DNA from 2 places in the Streptomyces sp. NPDC028331 genome. Region 2 is predicted to be linked to the other one. Evidence: riboswitches for the same ligand, from Rfam matches in the RefSeq annotation. Region 2 holds a riboswitch; the other holds the start of a gene.
What was found. A riboswitch is a leader RNA that binds a small molecule or an ion and turns the genes downstream of it on or off. The one in region 2 is predicted to bind glycine.
Positions count from the first base shown of each region.

Region 1: another riboswitch for glycine. It lies ahead of gcvP (aminomethyl-transferring glycine dehydrogenase); the one in region 2 lies ahead of gcvT (glycine cleavage system aminomethyltransferase GcvT).

Region 1 is NZ_JBVHTR010000007.1:5,429-14,805, forward strand. Features, by position in the region: gene ACZ4SW_RS11905 (DUF881 domain-containing protein) at 1-231, shown strand, start outside; gene ACZ4SW_RS11910 (FHA domain-containing protein) at 362-1,165, shown strand; gene ftsR (transcriptional regulator FtsR) at 1,185-1,940, shown strand; gene ACZ4SW_RS11920 (bifunctional nuclease family protein) at 2,024-2,497, shown strand; gene ACZ4SW_RS11925 (MerR family transcriptional regulator) at 2,935-3,570, shown strand; gene ACZ4SW_RS11930 (DNA polymerase IV) at 3,626-5,011, shown strand; gene ACZ4SW_RS11935 (PRC-barrel domain-containing protein) at 5,049-5,417, opposite strand; glycine riboswitch at 5,544-5,639, shown strand; gene gcvP (aminomethyl-transferring glycine dehydrogenase) at 5,817-8,702, shown strand; gene ACZ4SW_RS11945 (DUF5999 family protein) at 8,793-8,999, opposite strand.
Region 2 is NZ_JBVHTR010000026.1:79,793-89,169, reverse strand. Features, by position in the region: gene ACZ4SW_RS30495 (CopG family transcriptional regulator) at 1-13, shown strand, start outside; gene ACZ4SW_RS30490 (VOC family protein) at 15-365, shown strand; gene ACZ4SW_RS30485 (class I SAM-dependent methyltransferase) at 362-1,222, shown strand; gene ACZ4SW_RS30480 (helix-turn-helix transcriptional regulator) at 1,314-1,532, opposite strand; gene ACZ4SW_RS30475 (hypothetical protein) at 1,542-1,949, opposite strand; partial or broken gene ACZ4SW_RS30470 (DNA-binding protein) at 2,136-2,369, opposite strand; gene ACZ4SW_RS30465 (L-serine ammonia-lyase) at 2,514-3,881, opposite strand; gene glyA (serine hydroxymethyltransferase) at 3,983-5,245, opposite strand; gene gcvH (glycine cleavage system protein GcvH) at 5,260-5,637, opposite strand; gene gcvT (glycine cleavage system aminomethyltransferase GcvT) at 5,747-6,868, opposite strand; glycine riboswitch at 6,909-7,026, opposite strand; glycine riboswitch at 7,027-7,138, opposite strand; gene ACZ4SW_RS30445 (AAA family ATPase) at 7,597-8,289, shown strand; gene ACZ4SW_RS30440 (enhanced serine sensitivity protein SseB) at 8,357-9,160, shown strand; gene ACZ4SW_RS30435 (enhanced serine sensitivity protein SseB C-terminal domain-containing protein) at 9,374-9,377, shown strand, end outside.

The DNA of each region.
Region 1 (9,377 bases), on a different contig from region 2:
GACTCCGGCAAAAGTGTGAGCGTCGACGGGAACAAGATCACCCAGCCCTATCGTTTCAAGGTCATCGGCAAACCGCAGGACCTCGAACCGGCGCTCAACATCCCCGGAGGCGTGGTGCAGACCCTGGAGAAGGAGCAGGCCACGGTCACCGTGGAGCCGTCCACGAAGATCGTCGTGGACGCCTTGCGAGCGGCGAAGCGGCCTGACTACGCTCGGTCGTCCTCCCAGTGAACCGGGGGTGCATGGCGGCCGTCCGGCAGGGGCATGAGGTTGCGGGGGGTCGGCGCACCGATCGGGTGGTGCGTGGTGGAAACTGTCTGGTGGATACGGACGTTGTGAGGATGTCCGGGTCGACCGGCGTATGCAGTCAGGGTTCGTCCTGCCCCACGGGCGGGTCTGTTTCGGTCAAGGGGAATCGCCCGTGAAGTTGTTTGCGAAGTTGTTCGGCAAGAGCGCGCGAGAGGGCAGCGACAACGCGACTGCCCGCCATCGCGCACAGCCGGGAGACGCGGAGGGCCGGCGGCCCCTGTTCCGCGATCAGGTCGCTGGTCCGGGTGGTGACATTTCGGGAGGTCAGGGCGCGCCGTCTGTTGACCCTGCCGCGTCCGGCGGCATAGGTTTCGGGGACATGTCGGCCCTGGTGTGTACGCGGTGCGGTCACCGCAACGCGGAGAACAGCCGCTTCTGCTCCAACTGCGGTGCGCCGCTGCGGGCCGGGGCGGTGCCGGAGCGTGCGTCGGAGACGACGTCCACGATCTCCATCTCGGGCCTCGAGGCGTACGACGCGGAGGCCACCGGCCAGACGCCGCTGCCGACGCTGTCCCCCGAGGCACAGGCGGCCGTGGAGGCGCTGCCGTTCGGCTCGGCACTCCTCGTGGTCCGCCGCGGCCCGAACTCGGGCAGCCGCTTCCTGCTCGACAGCGACCTGACCACGGCGGGGCGCCATCCGCAGAGCGACATCTTCCTGGACGACGTGACGGTCTCGCGCCGCCACGTCGAGTTCCGCCGGGGCCCCGACGGCATGTTCACGGTCGCCGACGTCGGCAGCCTCAACGGCACGTACGTCAACCGCGAGCGGATCGACCAGGTCGCGCTCCACAACGGCGACGAGGTGCAGATCGGCAAGTACAGGCTGGTCTTCTACGCGAGCCAGCGGGGCATCTGACCCGCACGGGGAAGGGTCCATGCTTCACACACCGAGCGGCGGTGCCGACAGCGGCACCGCCGCCGCGGACGGCCGGCTGATGAGCATCGGCACGGTGCTGAACCTGCTGCGCGAGGAGTTCCCCGAGGTCACCATCTCCAAGATCCGCTTCCTGGAGGCGGAGGGCCTCATCGAGCCGCAGCGGACCCCTTCCGGGTACCGCAAGTTCAGCGCGCGTGACGTCGAGCGGCTGGGCCAGGTGCTGAGGATGCAGCGGGACCACTACCTGCCGTTGAAGGTCATCCGCGAGTACCTGGACGCCCTGGAGCGCGGCGAGGAGGTACGGCTGCCGTCCCTGGGCCGGACGGGGGAGACCGGCGCGGGAGAGCTGCTCGGAGGTCTTCTGGGCGAGCCGGAGAGCGCCGGGCCCGCCCGGATCGACCGCGAGGAGCTGCTGGCGACCGCCGGGATCGGCGCCGGGCAGCTTCAGGAGTGGGAGTCGTACGGGTTGCTCGCGCCGCTGCCGGACGGCACGTACGACGCCGAGGCGATCACCGTGGCCACTCTCGTGGTGGAACTGGGACGGCACGGGATCGAGCCACGCCATCTGCGCGCGATGAAGGCCGCCGCGGACCGCGAGGCGGGCCTGGTGGACCAGGTGGTGGCCCCGCTGCGCCGCCACCGCAACCCGCAGACCAGGGCGCATGCCGAGGCCCGCACGAAGGAGCTGGCGGGGCTCGCGGTGAAGCTGCACGCGGCGCTGGTGCAGTCCGCGCTGGGTGTGCGGCTGCCCTGATCCGGGCGTTCGCCGTGGGCGGATCGGCCAGGCGTTCTGTGCCCGACTACCCAAACATCCCGAGCACGGCCTAGGGTTGCTGTGTGAACGAGCTCGATGTCGTAGGTGTCCGGGTCGAGATGCCCTCCAACCAGCCGATCGTGCTCCTGCGTGAAGTGGGAGGCGACCGCTACCTCCCCATCTGGATCGGCCCCGGGGAGGCGACGGCCATCGCGTTCGCCCAGCAGGGCATGGCCCCCGCGCGACCTCTCACGCACGACCTGTTCAAGGACGTGCTGGAGGCCGTCGGACAGGAGCTCACGGAAGTACGCATCACGGATCTGCGTGAAGGCGTCTTCTACGCGGAGCTGGTCTTCGCCAGCGGGGTCGAGGTGAGCGCCCGCCCGTCCGACGCCATAGCGCTGGCGCTGCGCACCGGAACGCCGATCTACGGCAGTGACGGGGTGCTGGACGACGCGGGGATCGCCATCCCGGACGAGCAGGAGGACGAGGTCGAGAAGTTCCGCGAGTTCCTCGACCAGATCTCACCGGAGGACTTCGGGACCAGCAGCCAGTGACGGTCCCTCCGGGGTGGGCCGGCGGGCGGCGCGGCGCCCGCGGCTCGTGCCGCGCATCCGCGCGTCCGCGGGGCTCCCGGAGGGCGCGGGCCGAGTCGGCCGACCGTGCAGGTGCTCGCCCTCCTTCGCTGAAGGGCCCGGAGACCGGAGCGGTGCGTGCCGGGAGACGGAGGGGTCTCGCCGCCGAGCGGGATCGTCGGGCGGTGTGACAGACGTCGGTGTGTGTGACGGTCGTCGGGGCGTGTGACGGAGCGGCCGGCGGCCGGCCCTGCGGCTCTCGAGGGCTCGCAAGAGCATTCGGCTAGCCTTTCCCCGCGGGAGGGCACGGGAAACCACTCCTAGGGTGATTATCACTCGGCGTGCCGAGTGTGGCGATCGTTGACGCACCCCTGGTGACTGCCTACCGTCGAGAAGGCAGGTCAAGGACGGAGGTCGGCGTGAGAAGCAGCGGCGGCGGTACGGCTGGGGGTGCCCCTGGACGCAGTCTGGGGGAGAGCGGTCCGTACCGGCTTCACGGCGACACGGCCGACTCCGCTGCTCAGCGGCCGACGCCCGTGCCGGCCGGCGGAGGGGCGGCCTCCGAGCAGATCGGCTATCGCGGACCCACCGCGTGCGCCGCGGCGGGCATCACCTACCGGCAGCTCGACTACTGGGCCAGGACGGGCCTCGTCGAACCGAGCGTGCGCCCCGCCTACGGGTCGGGGACGCAGCGGCTGTACAGCTTCCGCGACGTCGTCGTTCTGAAGATCGTCAAGCGTTTCCTCGACACGGGCGTGTCGCTGCAGAACATCCGCACCGCCGTCCAGCACCTCAGGGAACGCGGTTTCCGCGACCTGGAGCGGATGACGCTGATGAGCGACGGCGCGACGGTCTACGAGTGCACGTCCCCGGACGAGGTCCACGCCCTGCTCCAGGGCGGCCAGGGCATCTTCGGCATCGCCGTGGGCGTGGTGTGGCGGGACGTGGAGAACGCGCTGTCCCAGTTGCACGGCGAACGTGTCGACACGGGCGAGACCATCGTGGGCCACAACCCGGCGGACGAACTGGCACGGCGGCGCAACCGGGCCGTCTGAGCGCGCGGGCCGCGGCAGGGCCGCATTGTCAGTGGCGTAGGGCAGCATCGGAGATGTGAGAACCGCGCCGACCATCCTGCATCTCGACATGGATGCCTTCTACGCCTCGGTGGAGCAGGCAGCCAAGCCGAGCCTGCGCGGGAAGGCGGTCGTCGTGGGCGGGCTGGGACCGCGCGGAGTGGTGGCCACCGCGTCGTACGAGGCGCGCGTGTTCGGGGTGCACTCGGCGATGCCCATGGGCCAGGCACGCCGGCTCGCACCCAATGCCGCGTATCTGGTACCGCGTTTCGGGCTCTACCGCAGGATCAGCGAGCAGGTGATGACGCTGTTGCGCGGCCTGTCGCCGCTGGTGGAGCCGTTGAGCCTGGACGAGGCGTTCGTGGATCTCGAGGCCGGGGGAGCCGCCTGGGACGAGGAGTCGGCGCGGCTGACCGGGGTGAAGCTGCGCGCGGACATCCGAGCCGTGACCGGGCTGACGGGGTCCGTGGGCCTCGCCGCCTCGAAGATGCTCGCCAAGATCGCGTCGGAGCAGGCGAAGCCGGACGGACTGGTGCTGATACGGCCGGGGACCGAGCGCGCGCTGCTCGGTCCACTGTCGGTGCGCACGCTGCCCGGGGTGGGCCCGGCGACAGGTGACCACCTGCGGCGGGCCGGGATCACCACGATCGACGAGATCGCCGAGGCGGGGGAGGACGAGCTCGTACGGCTGCTGGGCAAGGCGCACGGGCAGGCGCTGTACGCGATGGCGCTGGCCCACGACGAGCGGCCGGTGGTGGCCGAGCGGGAGGCCAAGTCGGTGTCCGTCGAGGACACGTACGACGTCGACATCCACGACCGCCTCCGGATCGGCCTGGAGGTGCAGCGGCTGGCGGACCGCTGTGTGCGGCGGCTCCGGGAGGCCGGGTTGTCGGGGCGCACCATCGTGCTGAAGGTGCGGAGATACGACTTCTCCACCCTGACCCGGTCCGAGACCCTGCGGGGACCCACGGACGATCCCGCGGTGGTGCGGGAGGCCGCGGCGCGGCTGCTGGAGTCCGTGGACACGACCGGCGGGGTGCGTCTGCTGGGCGTGGGGGTCAGCGGACTCGCCGACTACACGCAGGAGGATCTGTTCGCGCAGGCCCACCTGGCGGCGGCCGAGGCCGTGACGGACGAGCGGCCGGAGGCGGAGGAGGCGCCCGCCGCGGAGCCGGTGGCACCGCCCGAGCGGGTCTGGCTCGCGGGGCACGACGTCCGCCACGCCGAGTACGGGCCGGGGTGGGTGCAGGGCAGCGGGCTGGGCCGGGTGACCGTACGGTTCGAGACGCCGCAGTCGGAGCCGGGGCGGGTCCGCACGTTCAGCGTCGACGACCCCGCGCTGGAGCCGGCGGACCCGCTGCCGCTGGTGCCCGAGCTCCCGGGGACCGAGGGGCGCCCGGCCCCCACGGGGGCGGACGTCTGACCCGGGCGGGCGGGCGCGGAGTTCCGCCTCCGCCCCGTCATGTCTCGTCCGACCCCGCCAGATGGCCGAAGTCGCGGTCCGGCGGCGGTGGTGCCGACACGTCCAGGCCGTAGTGGTGGTAGAGCTGCAGCTCCTGCTCGGGGGACAGATGGCGGCCGACGCCGAAGTCGGGGGCCTCCTTGATCAGCGCGCGTTCGAAGGGGACGTACAGCGCGCCCTCGACCAGCTCGCTGGGCTCCAGGGGGACGAACGCGTCCCTGCCGAACAGGCCCGTTCGTATGGCCGCCCACTCCGGCGCACCCGTGGCGTCGTCGAGGTACACCTCGTCGATCGTGCCGATCTTGTGGCCATTGCGGTCGAACGCCTTGCGGCCGATCAGATTCCGCGGATCGATGTCGGTCTGCACGGTACCTCCAACTGGTCGCAACCCATCCGTAAGCACTACGAAAGAGCACATTCAGCAAGGCGGCCACTTGAAGATTCCCGCGCAGGCTGCCGACTCGTCCTCGCTGGTAGTCTGGCAAGCGGCTGTTGACCCCGTGCGGGAGAGTCCTCCGGAGCGATCCGGAGGCGCCGAAGGAGCAAATCCTCCCCGGAATCTCTCAGGCCCAGGTACCGCACGGACGAGGTCACTCTGGAAAGCAGGGCGGGTGTCGACGGCTTCCGCTCTCACCGACGGTGAAAGCCGGAGCGCCTTCGGGCGGACCGGTGAAGCTCTCAGGTCGAGATGACAGAGGGGGAGGCCGTCGGGGTACCCGCGCCGTGGTGCCCCTCGAAGGTCGCGTCAGACCAGGAGGCCTCCGCAATGACCGCCCAGCGCATTCCGCTCTCCGAGCTCGAACAGGGCATCCCGTTCGAGCACCGTCACATCGGCCCCGACCAGGAAGCGCGGGCCAAGATGCTCGCCCAGGTCGGCTACGGCTCGCTCGACGAGCTCACCGCCGCCGCGGTCCCCGATGTGATCAAGAACGCCGACGCCCTGGACCTGCCGGGCGCCCGCACCGAGGCCGAGGTGCTGGCCGAGCTGCGCTCCCTCGCCGACCGCAACCAGGTCCTCGACTCGATGATCGGTCTCGGCTATCACGGCACCTTCACCCCGCCGGTCATCCTGCGCAACGTCATGGAGAACCCGGCCTGGTACACCGCTTACACCCCGTACCAGCCGGAGATCTCGCAGGGCCGGCTCGAGGCGCTGCTGAACTTCCAGACGATGGTCGCCGAGCTCACCGGGCTGCCGACCTCCGGCGCGTCCCTGCTCGACGAGGGCACCGCCGCCGCGGAGGCGATGGCCCTGTCCCGGCGCATGGGCAAGAACAAGAAGGGCCTGTTCCTGGTCGACGCGGACGCGCTGCCGCAGACCATCGCGGTGATCCAGACCCGCGCCGAGCCCACCGGTGTCGAGGTCGTCGTCGCCGACCTCAGCGCCGGCATCCCGGCCGAGGTAGCCGAGCGGGAGATCAACGGCGTACTGATCCAGTACCCGGGCGCCTCCGGTGCCGTACGCGACATCAAGCCCGTCATCGACCGGGCCCATGAGCTGGGCGCCGTCGTCACCGTCGCGGCCGACCTGCTCGCGCTCACACTGCTGACGTCCCCCGGTGAGCTGGGCGCCGACATCGCCGTGGGCACCACGCAGCGCTTCGGCGTCCCGATGGGCTTCGGCGGCCCGCACGCCGGTTACATGGCGGTGCGTGAGAAGTTCGCCCGCAGCCTGCCCGGCCGGCTCGTGGGCGTCTCCGTGGACGCGGACGGCCACAAGGCCTACCGGCTCGCCCTGCAGACGCGCGAGCAGCACATCCGCCGCGAGAAGGCCACCAGCAACATCTGCACCGCGCAGGTGCTGCTCGCCGTGATGGCCGGGATGTACGCCGTCTACCACGGGCCCGAGGGACTGCGCAGCATCGCCCGGCGCACCCACCGGTACGCCACGGTCCTCGCCGCGGGCCTGAGGGCCGGCGGGGTCGAGGTCGTCCACGGCACCTACTTCGACACCGTGACCGCCCGGGTCCCGGGGCGGGCCGCCGACGTCGTCGCCGCCGCCCGGGAGAACCGCGTCAACCTGCGTCTCGTGGACGCCGACCACGTCTCGATCGCCTGCGACGAGACCACCGGGCGGGCGCAGCTGCGCGCGGTGTGGACCGCGTTCGGCGTCGGGGGCGACATCGACGCGCTGGACGCGATCACCGAGGACGCGCTCCCTCAGTCGCTGCTGCGCACCGACGACTACCTCACCCACCCGGTCTTCCACGAGCACCGCTCCGAGACCGCGATGCTGCGCTACCTGCGCAGGCTGGCCGACCGCGACTACGCGCTCGACCGCGGCATGATCCCGCTGGGCTCCTGCACCATGAAGCTCAACGCCACCACCGAGATGGAGCCGGTGACCTGGCCTGAGTTCGGCCAACTGCACCCCTTCGCGCCCGCCGAGCAGGCCGAGGGTTACCTCACGCTCATCCGTGAGCTGGAGGAACGTCTCGCCGAGGTCACCGGGTACGACAAGGTCTCCCTCCAGCCCAACGCCGGCTCCCAGGGCGAGCTGGCCGGTCTGCTGGCCGTACGCGGCTACCACCGCGCCAACGGCGACGACCAGCGCACCGTCTGCCTCATCCCGTCCTCCGCGCACGGCACCAACGCGGCCAGCGCCGTGATGGCCGGCATGAAGGTCGTCGTGGTGAAGACCGCCGAGGACGGCGAGATCGACGTGGAGGACCTGCGCGCCAAGATCGAGCAGTACCGCGACGAACTGGCGGTGCTGATGATCACGTACCCGTCCACGCACGGCGTGTTCGAGGAGCACGTCGCCGACATCTGCGCCCAGGTCCATGAGGCCGGCGGCCAGGTGTACGTCGACGGCGCCAACCTCAACGCCCTGGTCGGCCTCGCCAAGCCGGGCCACTTCGGCGGTGACGTCTCGCACCTGAACCTGCACAAGACCTTCTGCATCCCGCACGGCGGCGGCGGTCCGGGCGTCGGCCCGGTGGCCGTCCGCGAGCACCTGGCCCCCTACCTGCCGAACCACCCGCTGCAGCCCGCCGCCGGTCCGGAGACGGGCGTCGGCCCGATCTCCGCCGCCCCCTGGGGCTCCGCGGGCATCCTGCCGATCTCGTGGGCGTACGTCCGGCTCATGGGCGGCGAGGGCCTCAAGCGCGCCACGCAGGTGGCCGTGCTGTCCGCCAACTACATCGCCAAGCGTCTGGAGCCGCACTACCCGGTCCTCTACACCGGGCCCGGCGGCCTGGTCGCACACGAGTGCATCATCGACCTGCGGCCGCTGACCAAGGCCACCGGTGTGAGCGTGGACGATGTGGCCAAGCGGCTGATCGACTACGGCTTCCACGCGCCGACGATGTCGTTCCCGGTGGCAGGCACGCTGATGATCGAGCCCACCGAGTCGGAGGACCTGGCCGAACTGGACCGGTTCTGCGACGCGATGATCGCCATCCGGGCGGAGATCGAGAAGGTCGGCTCGGGCGAGTGGCCGGCCGACGACAACCCGCTGGGCAACGCGCCGCACACAGCGGCCGCGCTGGGCGGGGAGTGGAAGCACGCCTACACGCGTGAGGAGGCCGTCTTCCCGGCCGGTGTGTCGGCCGCGGACAAGTACTGGCCGCCGGTGCGCCGCATCGACCAGGCCTTCGGCGACCGGAACCTGGTCTGCTCCTGCCCGCCGTTGGACGCCTACGCGGACTGATCGCCTTCGGGCATGCGTCGGGGCCGGTACGGAGCGCGTGTCTCCGGCCGGCCCCTGGTGTGTCAGGACAGCGGATGCCCTGGTGTGCGCTCAGGCGGCGGTCATCACCTGGTCGGTGCCCAGCGGGCGGTGCGGGGCGATGATCTGGCCGTCGGGCAGAAGCTCACCGGTGTCCTCGAAGAGGAGCACGCCGTTGCACAGCAGGCTCCATCCCTGCTCCGGGTGGTGCGCCACGAGACGGGCGGACTCCCGGTCGGCGGATTCGGCGGTCGGGCACGGTGGCTGGTGCTGGCACATGGTGGTGGGGATCTTTCGCTCTGTCGGTATGTGTGAGATGGCTGTCGTGTCTGTCCCGCGGCTTGTGGTGTCGCTCATCGCCGCCCCCCGTCGGTCATACGTCGGTCAGGAACCCAGTGTTGCCCCACGGGCGTCGATCCGCAGGGATTTCGCAGCACCGCTTCTCACAGGTTCATGACGCATCCCCCGACCGGACGGTTCAGCCCTACCGCACGGTCACTTCGGATGGTTCTCGGTGGCCGGAAGGGGCTAGTTCGTGCGGGCCGACCCGCACGTCGGTCCTCGTACGAGCGCGATCGGGCACGAACGAGCAACGGTGACGGGAGCCGTCCGGCACGAAGGAGCAACTGTGCCTGGAGCTGCTCGGGCACGAACGAG
Region 2 (9,377 bases):
GAGGGAGAGCTGACATGGCGACCGAGGGCATCGAAGCGGTGTTCCTGGAGACGCACAACTGGGGCAGGGCGGCGCGTTTCTTCCAAGCCCTGGGCTACGACCTGGAGTTCGCGACCGACCACAACTCCGGGCAGTTCCGCAACGGTGACGGCCCGTCCGTCTTCATCGCCGAGATCCCCGAGGACCGAGAGCCGCGCACGGAGATCGTGTTCAAGGTGCCGGACGCGGACGCGTTCCACGCCGATCCCGCCGTGGAGGTGGTCACGCCGTTCGAGGACACCCACTTCGGGACCCGCATGATGACGGTCCGCGACCCCGACGGACGGCTGTGGAGCCTTCAGGCCCCCCGGAAGGACCAGTCGTGACCGGCGAGCGGACCGAGGCGCCGGACGGCACGGCGGTACGGTGCGCCCTGTGGCGGGCGATGCACGTCCAGGTCGACCCGCCGCCCCATGTGTTCGAGGACGAGATCGGCCTGCGGCTCGCGGACCCCGAGCCGGACTGGCGCGACCGCCCGGACATGGACCCGGACGCCACCAGGGCGTTCCGTGCTGCCATCGTGGCCCGCGCCCGTTTCGTCGAGGACCTGGTCGCCGAGCAGGCCGACCGCGGCGTCGACCAGTACGTCATCCTGGGCGCAGGCCTGGACACCTTCGCCCAGCGCAAGCCGGACACCGCCTCCCGGCTGCGGGTTTTCGAGGTCGACCGGCCGGGCCCGCAGGCCTGGAAGCGCCGCCGCCTGGCCGAACTCGGCCTCGGCGTCCCGGAGTGGCTGCACCTGGTGCCGGTGGACTTCGAAGCGGGCGTCGGCTCCTGGCTGGAGCGGCTCACCGCGGCCGGTTTCGATCCCGGCCGTGCGGCGGTCATCGCCTCCACCGGCGTCACGATGTACCTCACCAAGGAGGCCACCGCGGCCACCCTGCGCCAGATCGCCGCGCTGGCACCCGGCTCGACCCTGGCCCTGACCTTCCTGCTCCCGGAAGACCTCGTCGCCGAGGCCGACCGCCCCGGCCTGAGGGCGAGCGAGGCGGGGGCACGGGCATCGGGCACGCCGTTCCTCAGCTTCTACACCCCGCGCGAAATGCTGAACCTGGCCCGCGCAGCCGGCTTCCAGGACGCCCGGCACATCTCGGGCGCCTCGCACACCGAGCGCTACTTCACCGACCGCCCCGACGGCCTGCGCCCGTCAACGGGGGAGGACCTGCTGCTGGCCCGGACGTGACGCGGGCGGCACGCGAGGGCGTCGACCGCGAGCCCCGCGGGCATGTGCGGACTCACTGTGAGGCAAGGCAGGGGCATGAGAAGGCTCGATATCAGGCAGGCTTGTCCGTCGTTTCCGTCCGGTCAGGACGGAAGATCTCCTCGATGGTCAGGCCGAAGACGTCGGCGATGGTGAACGCCAGAGGCAGGCTGGGATCGTACCGCTCGGTTTCGATGGCGTTGATGGCCTGCCGAGAGACTTGGCACCGGTCGGCCAGGTCGGCCTGGCTCCACCGGCGAGCTGCACGCAGTTCGCGTAGTCGGTTCTTCACAACGCGCCCTCACCGGTTCAGGCGGGTACGCAAGTCCGCGATCGTCATCCAGATTGCCACGCCGCCGAGGAGGATCAATTGCGCGAGCTGATGGAGCTGGATGACACCTGCGGCATCGAGCAGAGTGGCCACTTGCAGCCCCACGAGGACTGCGGCGAAAGCGATGGCCATACTCTCCAGCTGAATCCGGCGCAGGTACTCGTCCGCGCGCCGGAATGCCCGCAGCAGCACCCAGGCGATCGCGAGGGTGAAGACGGCGGTGGTCGCGATCCACCAGGCCTTCTGGGCGGTGCTCTGATGGGGGTTGCTGCCCAGAGCCAGGGCTATCACGCCCAAAGCGGACACGGGTATGCCGTCGATGAGTACAGCGCGGCGGGCCGCGCGCGTCACATGGTCCTGCTGTACCTGCTTTGCCATGCGAGGAATGTAAGGTCTCCTTTCCATGGAGTCAAGCGTCCCTGACTTGATGGAAGGGATCCCTTACATTCTGGCCGTGTTGAACGAGAGACGGCTCCGGACCCGCCGAGCACTGCTCGGTACCGCCGTGGCCTCAGCAACGCACAGACGAGGCAGCCGGCTCACTGAGTCTTGAACCGTCGTCCTCACGTTGAAGACGTGGACGCCGGGGCCGCACAGCATGAGGAGGACCTCGGGGTCCGAGGTCAGAACCGTCACCGGGGAGGGTGAGACGAGTGCGGTGGCGGCCACGATCGCATCGAGGGCGTACTTGTGGCCGTGCAGCCCGGCTCCGGCGAGGATTGTGCTTACGTGACGGGCGACAGCTTCGGTGGGCGGGACGATGTTCATGCGCGAGACGGCGTAATCGAAGCGCGCTCGGGGCTGGTGAGTCGGCCTGTCCCAGGGACTTCTCAGGGACTTTCACGCCTGTCCCAGGGAGGTTCCAGGGACTTTCCGCCGCGTAGGCAGGAAAGGACCCGACAGCGCTGAAAGACACGAACGCGCTGGTCAGGGACTACTTCCCTAGCACTCGATGATGTTCACCGCGAGCCCGCCCCGCGCCGTCTCCTTGTACTTGACGCTCATGTCCGCGCCGGTCTCCTTCATCGTCTTGATGACCTTGTCGAGGGAGACCTTGTGCGAGCCGTCGCCGCGCATCGCCATGCGGGCCGCCGTGACCGCCTTCACCGCGGCCATGCCGTTGCGCTCGATGCACGGGATCTGGACCAGACCGCCGACCGGGTCGCAGGTCAGGCCGAGGTTGTGCTCCATGCCGATCTCGGCCGCGTTCTCCACCTGCTCCGGCGTGCCGCCCAGCACCTCCGCCAGCGCGCCCGCAGCCATGGAGCAGGCCGAGCCGACCTCGCCCTGGCAGCCGACCTCCGCGCCGGAGATGGACGCGTTCTCCTTGAAGAGCATGCCGATCGCTCCCGCGGCGAGCAGGAAGCGGACGACCCCGTCCTCGTCCGCGCCGGGCACGAAGTTGATGTAGTAGTGCAGGACCGCCGGGATGATGCCCGCGGCGCCGTTCGTGGGCGCGGTCACGACCCGGCCGCCGGCCGCGTTCTCCTCGTTCACCGCCATCGCGTAGAGCGTGATCCACTCCATCGCGCGGGCCGTCGGGTCGCCCTCGGCGCGAAGCTGGCGCGCGGTGACGGCCGCGCGGCGACGCACCTTCAGACCGCCCGGCAGGATGCCCTCCCGGGACATGCCGCGCGCCACGCACTCCCGCATCACCTGCCAGATCTCCAGCAGGCCGACCCGGATCTCCTCCTCGCCGCGCCAGGCCCGCTCGTTCTCCAGCATCAGGGAGGAGATCGACAGGCCCGTCTCCTTCGTCAGACGCAGCAGCTCGTCGCCCGTGCGGAAGGGGTACTTCAGGACCGTGTCGTCGAGCTTGATGCGGTCGGCGCCCACCGCGTCCTCGTCCACGACGAAGCCGCCGCCGACCGAGTAGTACGTCTTGGAGAGCAGCTCCGCGCCGGAAGCGTCGTACGCCCATATCGTCATGCCGTTGGCGTGGTACGGCAGGGCCTTGCGGCGGTGCAGGACCAGGTCGTCGTCGAAGGAGAAGGGGATCTCGTGCTCGCCGAGCAGCTTCAGGCGGCCCGCCGCCCTGATCTCCTCCACCCGCTCGTCGGCCCTCTCGACGTCCACCGTGCGCGGGGAGGCACCCTCCAGGCCGAGCAGGACCGCCTTCGGGGTGCCGTGGCCGTGGCCGGTCGCGCCGAGGGAGCCGTACAGCTCGCAGCGCACGGACGCCACCCGGGCCAGCAGGTCCTCGTTGCGCAGCCGACGGACGAACATGCGCGCCGCGCGCATCGGACCGACCGTGTGGGAGCTGGACGGGCCGATGCCGATCGAGAACAGGTCGAAGACCGAGATGGCCACGGGTGACTCCTCAATACGGGGGTGGTGCGAAAGGCGGTACAGGGATGCGGGCACCGCGCACGCCGGTACTCCCAGTGTGCGCGGTGCCCCGCAAAAGTGACTTACTTGTTCAGACCCGGGTACAGCGGGTGCTTGTCGGCCAGGGCCTTCACCCGGGCCTTCAGCGCCTCGGCGTCGTAGGACGGCTTGAGCGCCTCGGCGATGACGTCCGCGACCTCCGCGAAGTCCTCGGCCGTGAAGCCGCGGGTGGCCAGGGCGGGCGTGCCGATGCGCAGACCGGAGGTCACCATCGGCGGGCGCGGGTCGTTCGGGACCGCGTTGCGGTTGACCGTGATGCCGACCTCGTGCAGGCGGTCCTCGGCCTGCTGCCCGTCCAGCTCGGAGTCGCGCAGGTCGACCAGGATCAGGTGCACGTCCGTGCCGCCGGTCAGAACGTTCACCCCGGCCTCGCGGGCGTCGGCGGCCGTCAGCCGCTCGGCGAGGATCTTCGCGCCCTCGACCGTACGGCGCTGGCGCTCGCGGAACTCCTCCGACGCGGCGACCTTGAAGGACACCGCCTTGGCCGCGATCACATGCTCCAGGGGGCCGCCCTGGAAGCCCGGGAAGACGGAGGAGTTCAGCTTCTTCGCGAACTCCTTCTTCGCCAGGATGATGCCGCCGCGGGGTCCGCCGAGGGTCTTGTGGGTCGTGGAGGTGACCACATCCGCGTACTCCACCGGGTTCGGGTGCAGTCCCGCCGCGACCAGGCCGGCGAAGTGCGCCATGTCGACCCAGAGGTACGCCTCGACCTCGTCGGCGATCCGGCGGAACTCGGCGAAGTCGAGCTGTCGCGGGTACGCCGACCAGCCGGCGATGATCACCTTCGGGCGGTGCTCCTTGGCGAGCCGCTCGACCTCGGCCATGTCGACCAGGCCGGTCTCGTCCACGTGGTACGCGACCACGTCGAACTGCTTGCCGGAGAAGTTCAGCCGCATGCCGTGGGTCAGGTGACCGCCGTGCGCCAGGTCCAGACCGAGGATGGTGTCCCCGGGCTGGGCGAGGGCGAACAGCGCCGCCTGGTTCGCGGAGGCGCCGGAGTGGGGCTGCACGTTGGCGTACTCGGCGCCGAACAGCTCCTTGATCCGGTCGATGGCGATCTGCTCGGCGACGTCGACGTGCTCGCAGCCGCCGTAGTAGCGGCGGCCCGGGTAGCCCTCGGCGTACTTGTTGGTGAGGACCGAGCCCTGCGCCTCCATGACCGCCAGCGGGGCGAAGTTCTCGGAGGCGATCATCTCCAGGGTGGACTGCTGCCGGTGCAGCTCGGCGTCGACCGCGGCGGCCACATCCGGGTCGAGCTCGTGCAGGGGCGTGTTCAGGAGGGTCATCTGCGGGTCCGTTCTCAGCCGGCGATGTGGGCGTCGTACTCGTCGGCGGACAGCAGGTCGGCCGGCTCCTCGGAGATGCGCACCTTGAACAGCCAGCCGCCCTCGAACGGCTCGGAGTTCACCAGCGACGGGTCGTTGACCACGTCCTCGTTGACCTCCGTGATCTCGCCGGTGACCGGGGAGTACAGGTCGCTGACCGACTTGGTCGACTCCAGCTCGCCGCAGGTCTCACCCGCGGTCACCGTGTCGCCGACCTCCGGGAGCTGGACGAAGACGACGTCGCCGAGGGCGTTGGCCGCGTGCTCCGTGATGCCGACCGTCGCAACGCCGTCCTGGGCGTCCGACAGCCACTCGTGCTCCTTGCTGTAGCGGAGCTGCTGGGGGTTGTTCATGGCCTGGATTCTCCTGTACGCGGGGGAGTGGTGGTGAAGGGAGTACTTCTGGAGACGTGCGTGAGCACGGCGGAGGTGCGCGGGATCGCGTCACCCGCCCGCCGAGTGGCTACTTCCGGCGCTTGTAGAACGGCAGCGCCACGACCTCGTGGGGCTCGTGGCTGCCCCGGATGTCCACCCCGACCCCGGGTGTGCCCGGCGCGGAGTGCGCGGCGTCGACGTACGCCATCGCGATCGGCCTGCCCAGCGTGGGGGAGGGCGCCCCGGAGGTGACCTCGCCGATCACCTCGCCGCCCGCGACGACCGGGTATCCGGCCCGCGGCACGCGCCGGCCGTCGGCGACCAGGCCGACGAGGACGCGCGGCGGGTTCTCCTGCGCACGGGACGCGGCCTCCTCCAGCGCGGCGCGCCCGACGAAGTCGCCCTCCTTCTCGAACTTCACCACCCGGCCGAGCCCGGCGTCGAAGGGCGTCAGCGAGGTGCTGAGCTCGTGCCCGTACAGCGGCATGCCCGCCTCCAGGCGCAGCGTGTCCCGGCAGGAGAGCCCGCAGGGGATCAGACCGACGGGCGCGCCGGCCTCGGTCAGCGCCCGCCACAGCTGCTCGGCGTGCTCGGGCGCGACGAACAGCTCGAAGCCGTCCTCGCCGGTATAGCCGGTGCGCGCGATGAGGGCGGGGACGCCCGCGACCGTGCCGGGCAGGCCCGCGTAGTACTTCAGGCCGTCGAGGACGGCGTCGGTGAGGGACTTCAGGATGCCGGGGGACTCGGGGCCCTGGACGGCGATCAGCGCGTAGGCGTCCCGGTCGTCGCGGACCGCGGCGGCGAAGCCCGCGGCGCGCTCGGTCAGCGCGTCCAGCACCACCTGGGCGTTGGAGGCGTTGGCCACGACCATGTACTGCGCGTCGGCGAGCCGGTAGACGATCAGGTCGTCCAGGATGCCGCCGTCCTCCCGGCAGATCATGGTGTAGCGGGCGCGGCCCACACGGACGGAGGCGATGTCGCCGACCAGCGCCTGGTTGAGGAACCGGTCCGCCTCGGGGCCGGTCACCGTGATCTCGCCCATGTGCGACAGGTCGAACAGCCCCGCCTTGGTGCGGACGGCGACGTGCTCGTCGCGCTCGGAGCCGTACCTGAGGGGCATGTCCCAGCCGGCGAAGTCGGTCATCGTCGCGCCGAGCGAACGATGCAGGGCATCGAGCGCGGTACGGCGCAGGGGGCTACTACTGCTCATCGGTTGTGCTCCCAAGGCAGGGCAGGACGGGCGAGGTCGGTCCTCCCCATCTGTCATCGGAACCTGAGAGGTTCGCCATGAACGCCCCCGCGCGGCGGGTCGTCACGGCTTGCACCTTGGGTGGAGCCACGGCGAAGCGGCCCGCTTTCCAGATGTGCCTCGCCCGCGCGGTATCGGGGCCTGAGAGATTCAAGGGAGGGACTTGCTCCTTCGGCGCCCGGGCCCACGTACGTACCCCGTACGTCCCCGGAACTCTCCCGCGCGGATTCAAGCGGCCGGTATGCAGTTGGCGCGCACATCATTGCACGCCTCGCCCGGTCGCGGCAGGCCGCATGGGCAACCGGTCCCGGGCCGCGTCGGTGACGGGCTTCGGGGCGCGCCGGGACTAGCTTCGGGTCACGCCGGGGACGGCTTCGGGCCGTGGCGGGATGGGCTGAAGGTCGTGCCGGGGACGGCTTCGGGCCCTGGCGGGACGGGCTGAAGGTCGTGCCGGGGACGGCTTCGGGTCACGCCGGGGACGGGCTTCGGGTCGCGCCGGGGGACGGATCAGGGTCGCGCCGGGACCGGTTCCCGCGGCGTCCGTACGGGCTCCGGCCACGCCGGCGACCGGCTTCCGGTCGTATCTGTAACCGGCTTGTGGCGGTACGCGCACGAAATCGCAAGACGTCTTCCATTACCTTCTCTTTACATTCGGCGGGGATGGGACTTCCTGACCGCAAGGGAGGACGATCACGGTGAACAGGACGACGGCGTACGCCACGACCACGGGTGTCGCGGTACCCCGGCAGCCCGGAGCCCCGGCCCGGGCTGCCGGCGCACCGGTGCCGGCGCCGGTGGTCCGGGATCTGCGCGACCGCGGGGGCCGCAGTCCGTACGGGCTCACCTTCGGCGTCCGCGACCTCGTCGTGGTCACCGGCCTGCCCGGCAGCGGCAAGTCCACACTCATGCGGCGCGCGGTGCGCGGCGCATGCGTCGACTCCCAGGACACCCGCGACCGCTGGGACGCGCGCCTGGCCCGGTTCCTGCCGTACGCGGTCTACCGCCCCCTGGTCCGCCTGGCGCACTACGCGGGCCTGCGCCGCGCCCTGCGTGCCGGCACCGGGGTCGTCGTGCACGACTGCGGCACCCAGACGTGGGTGCGTACCTGGCTGGCCCGCGAGGCCCGGCGCCGCGGCGGCACCCTGCACCTGGTCCTGCTCGACGTCGCCGAGGACACCGCCCTGGACGGCCAGCGGCAGCGTGGCCGAGGCGTCTCCCGGTACGCCTTCCTGCGGCACCGTCGCGCCACCCGGCACCTGCTGCGCGCCGTGGAGGGGGGCCGGCTCCCGGAGGGCTGCGGCTCGGCGGTCCTGCTCGACCGGGACGCGGCGGACGTGCTGCGCCGGATCGACTTCGCGGACTGGGCGGAAGGAGCGGAATGAATCGCCCGGTCCGTGCACCCGTTAGCCTTTTCGCCACACCAGAGGTACTCGGCAGGTGATGAGGCAGATGGACTTCCCGGCGGACCTTCCCGCGGGCTTCCCCCCGGACTTCCCGGCACAGGCGCACCCCCATCCGCACGGCGGATGGCCGGGCAACGAACTGGAGGAGGTGCTCTCCGCCTCCCTCGGCATGCCCGCGGCGGGCGGCCGGATCATCGAGGTGCTCGGCCGCAGCTTCCTGTGGGTGCCGCTGCCGAACGGCGGCGGCCCGCACAGCGGCCCCCTCGACCTGCCCACCCTGGAGATCGAGGGCCAGGCGTACGTCCCGGTGTTCAGCTCGGAGGAGCAGTTCCGCCACGTCGCGGGCGGCCACATGTCGTACACGATCGCGCCCGCCGTCGAGTTCGCCCGCGGGCTGCCCCCGCAGGTCGGCATCGCGGTCAACCCGGAGGGCGTGGTCGGCATACCCCTGCCGCCCGACGCGGTGGCCGAACTGTGCCGGGTCGGACGCACCCCGCTGGACGGCCCCGCGAGCGGCGGCCGCGTCCGCCTCTTCGAGCCGGACTGGCAGGACGACCCGGTGGACTTCCTCGCCGCCGCGTCCGCCGAGTTCGCGGGGATCGGCGTGGTCCGTACGGCACGCCGCTGCCTCGCCGCCATCGAGACGGCGGACCCGGTGTTGTTCGTCGGCGTGGAACTCTCCCAGTGGGAGGGCGACCTCCGCGCCCTCCCCATGGACGCCCTGGGCCGCGCCCTGGCCAAGGCGGCGGTCCCCTGGCCGGTCAACCTCGTCCTCCTGGACGTGACCGATGACCCGGTGGCCGAGTGGATGAGGGAACAGGTCCGGCCGTTCTACCAGCACGGCTACTGAGCAGGGCGTCCCGTCAAGGGCGCCCCCTCAGGGGCGCGGGGAACTGGGCGCCCGGCCATGAACGACCCGCGCCCGCCGACCGGCAGCAGACCCCGAGCTCCTGGACACCGCGGCCGGCGGCAGCCACCCCGCACCGGCTGTCAGCGGACCCGCCTAACCTGGTTTCATATGCGGAGCACATCGTCAGCGAAGGGGCGGTAAAGGGTGAGCGGGGTGA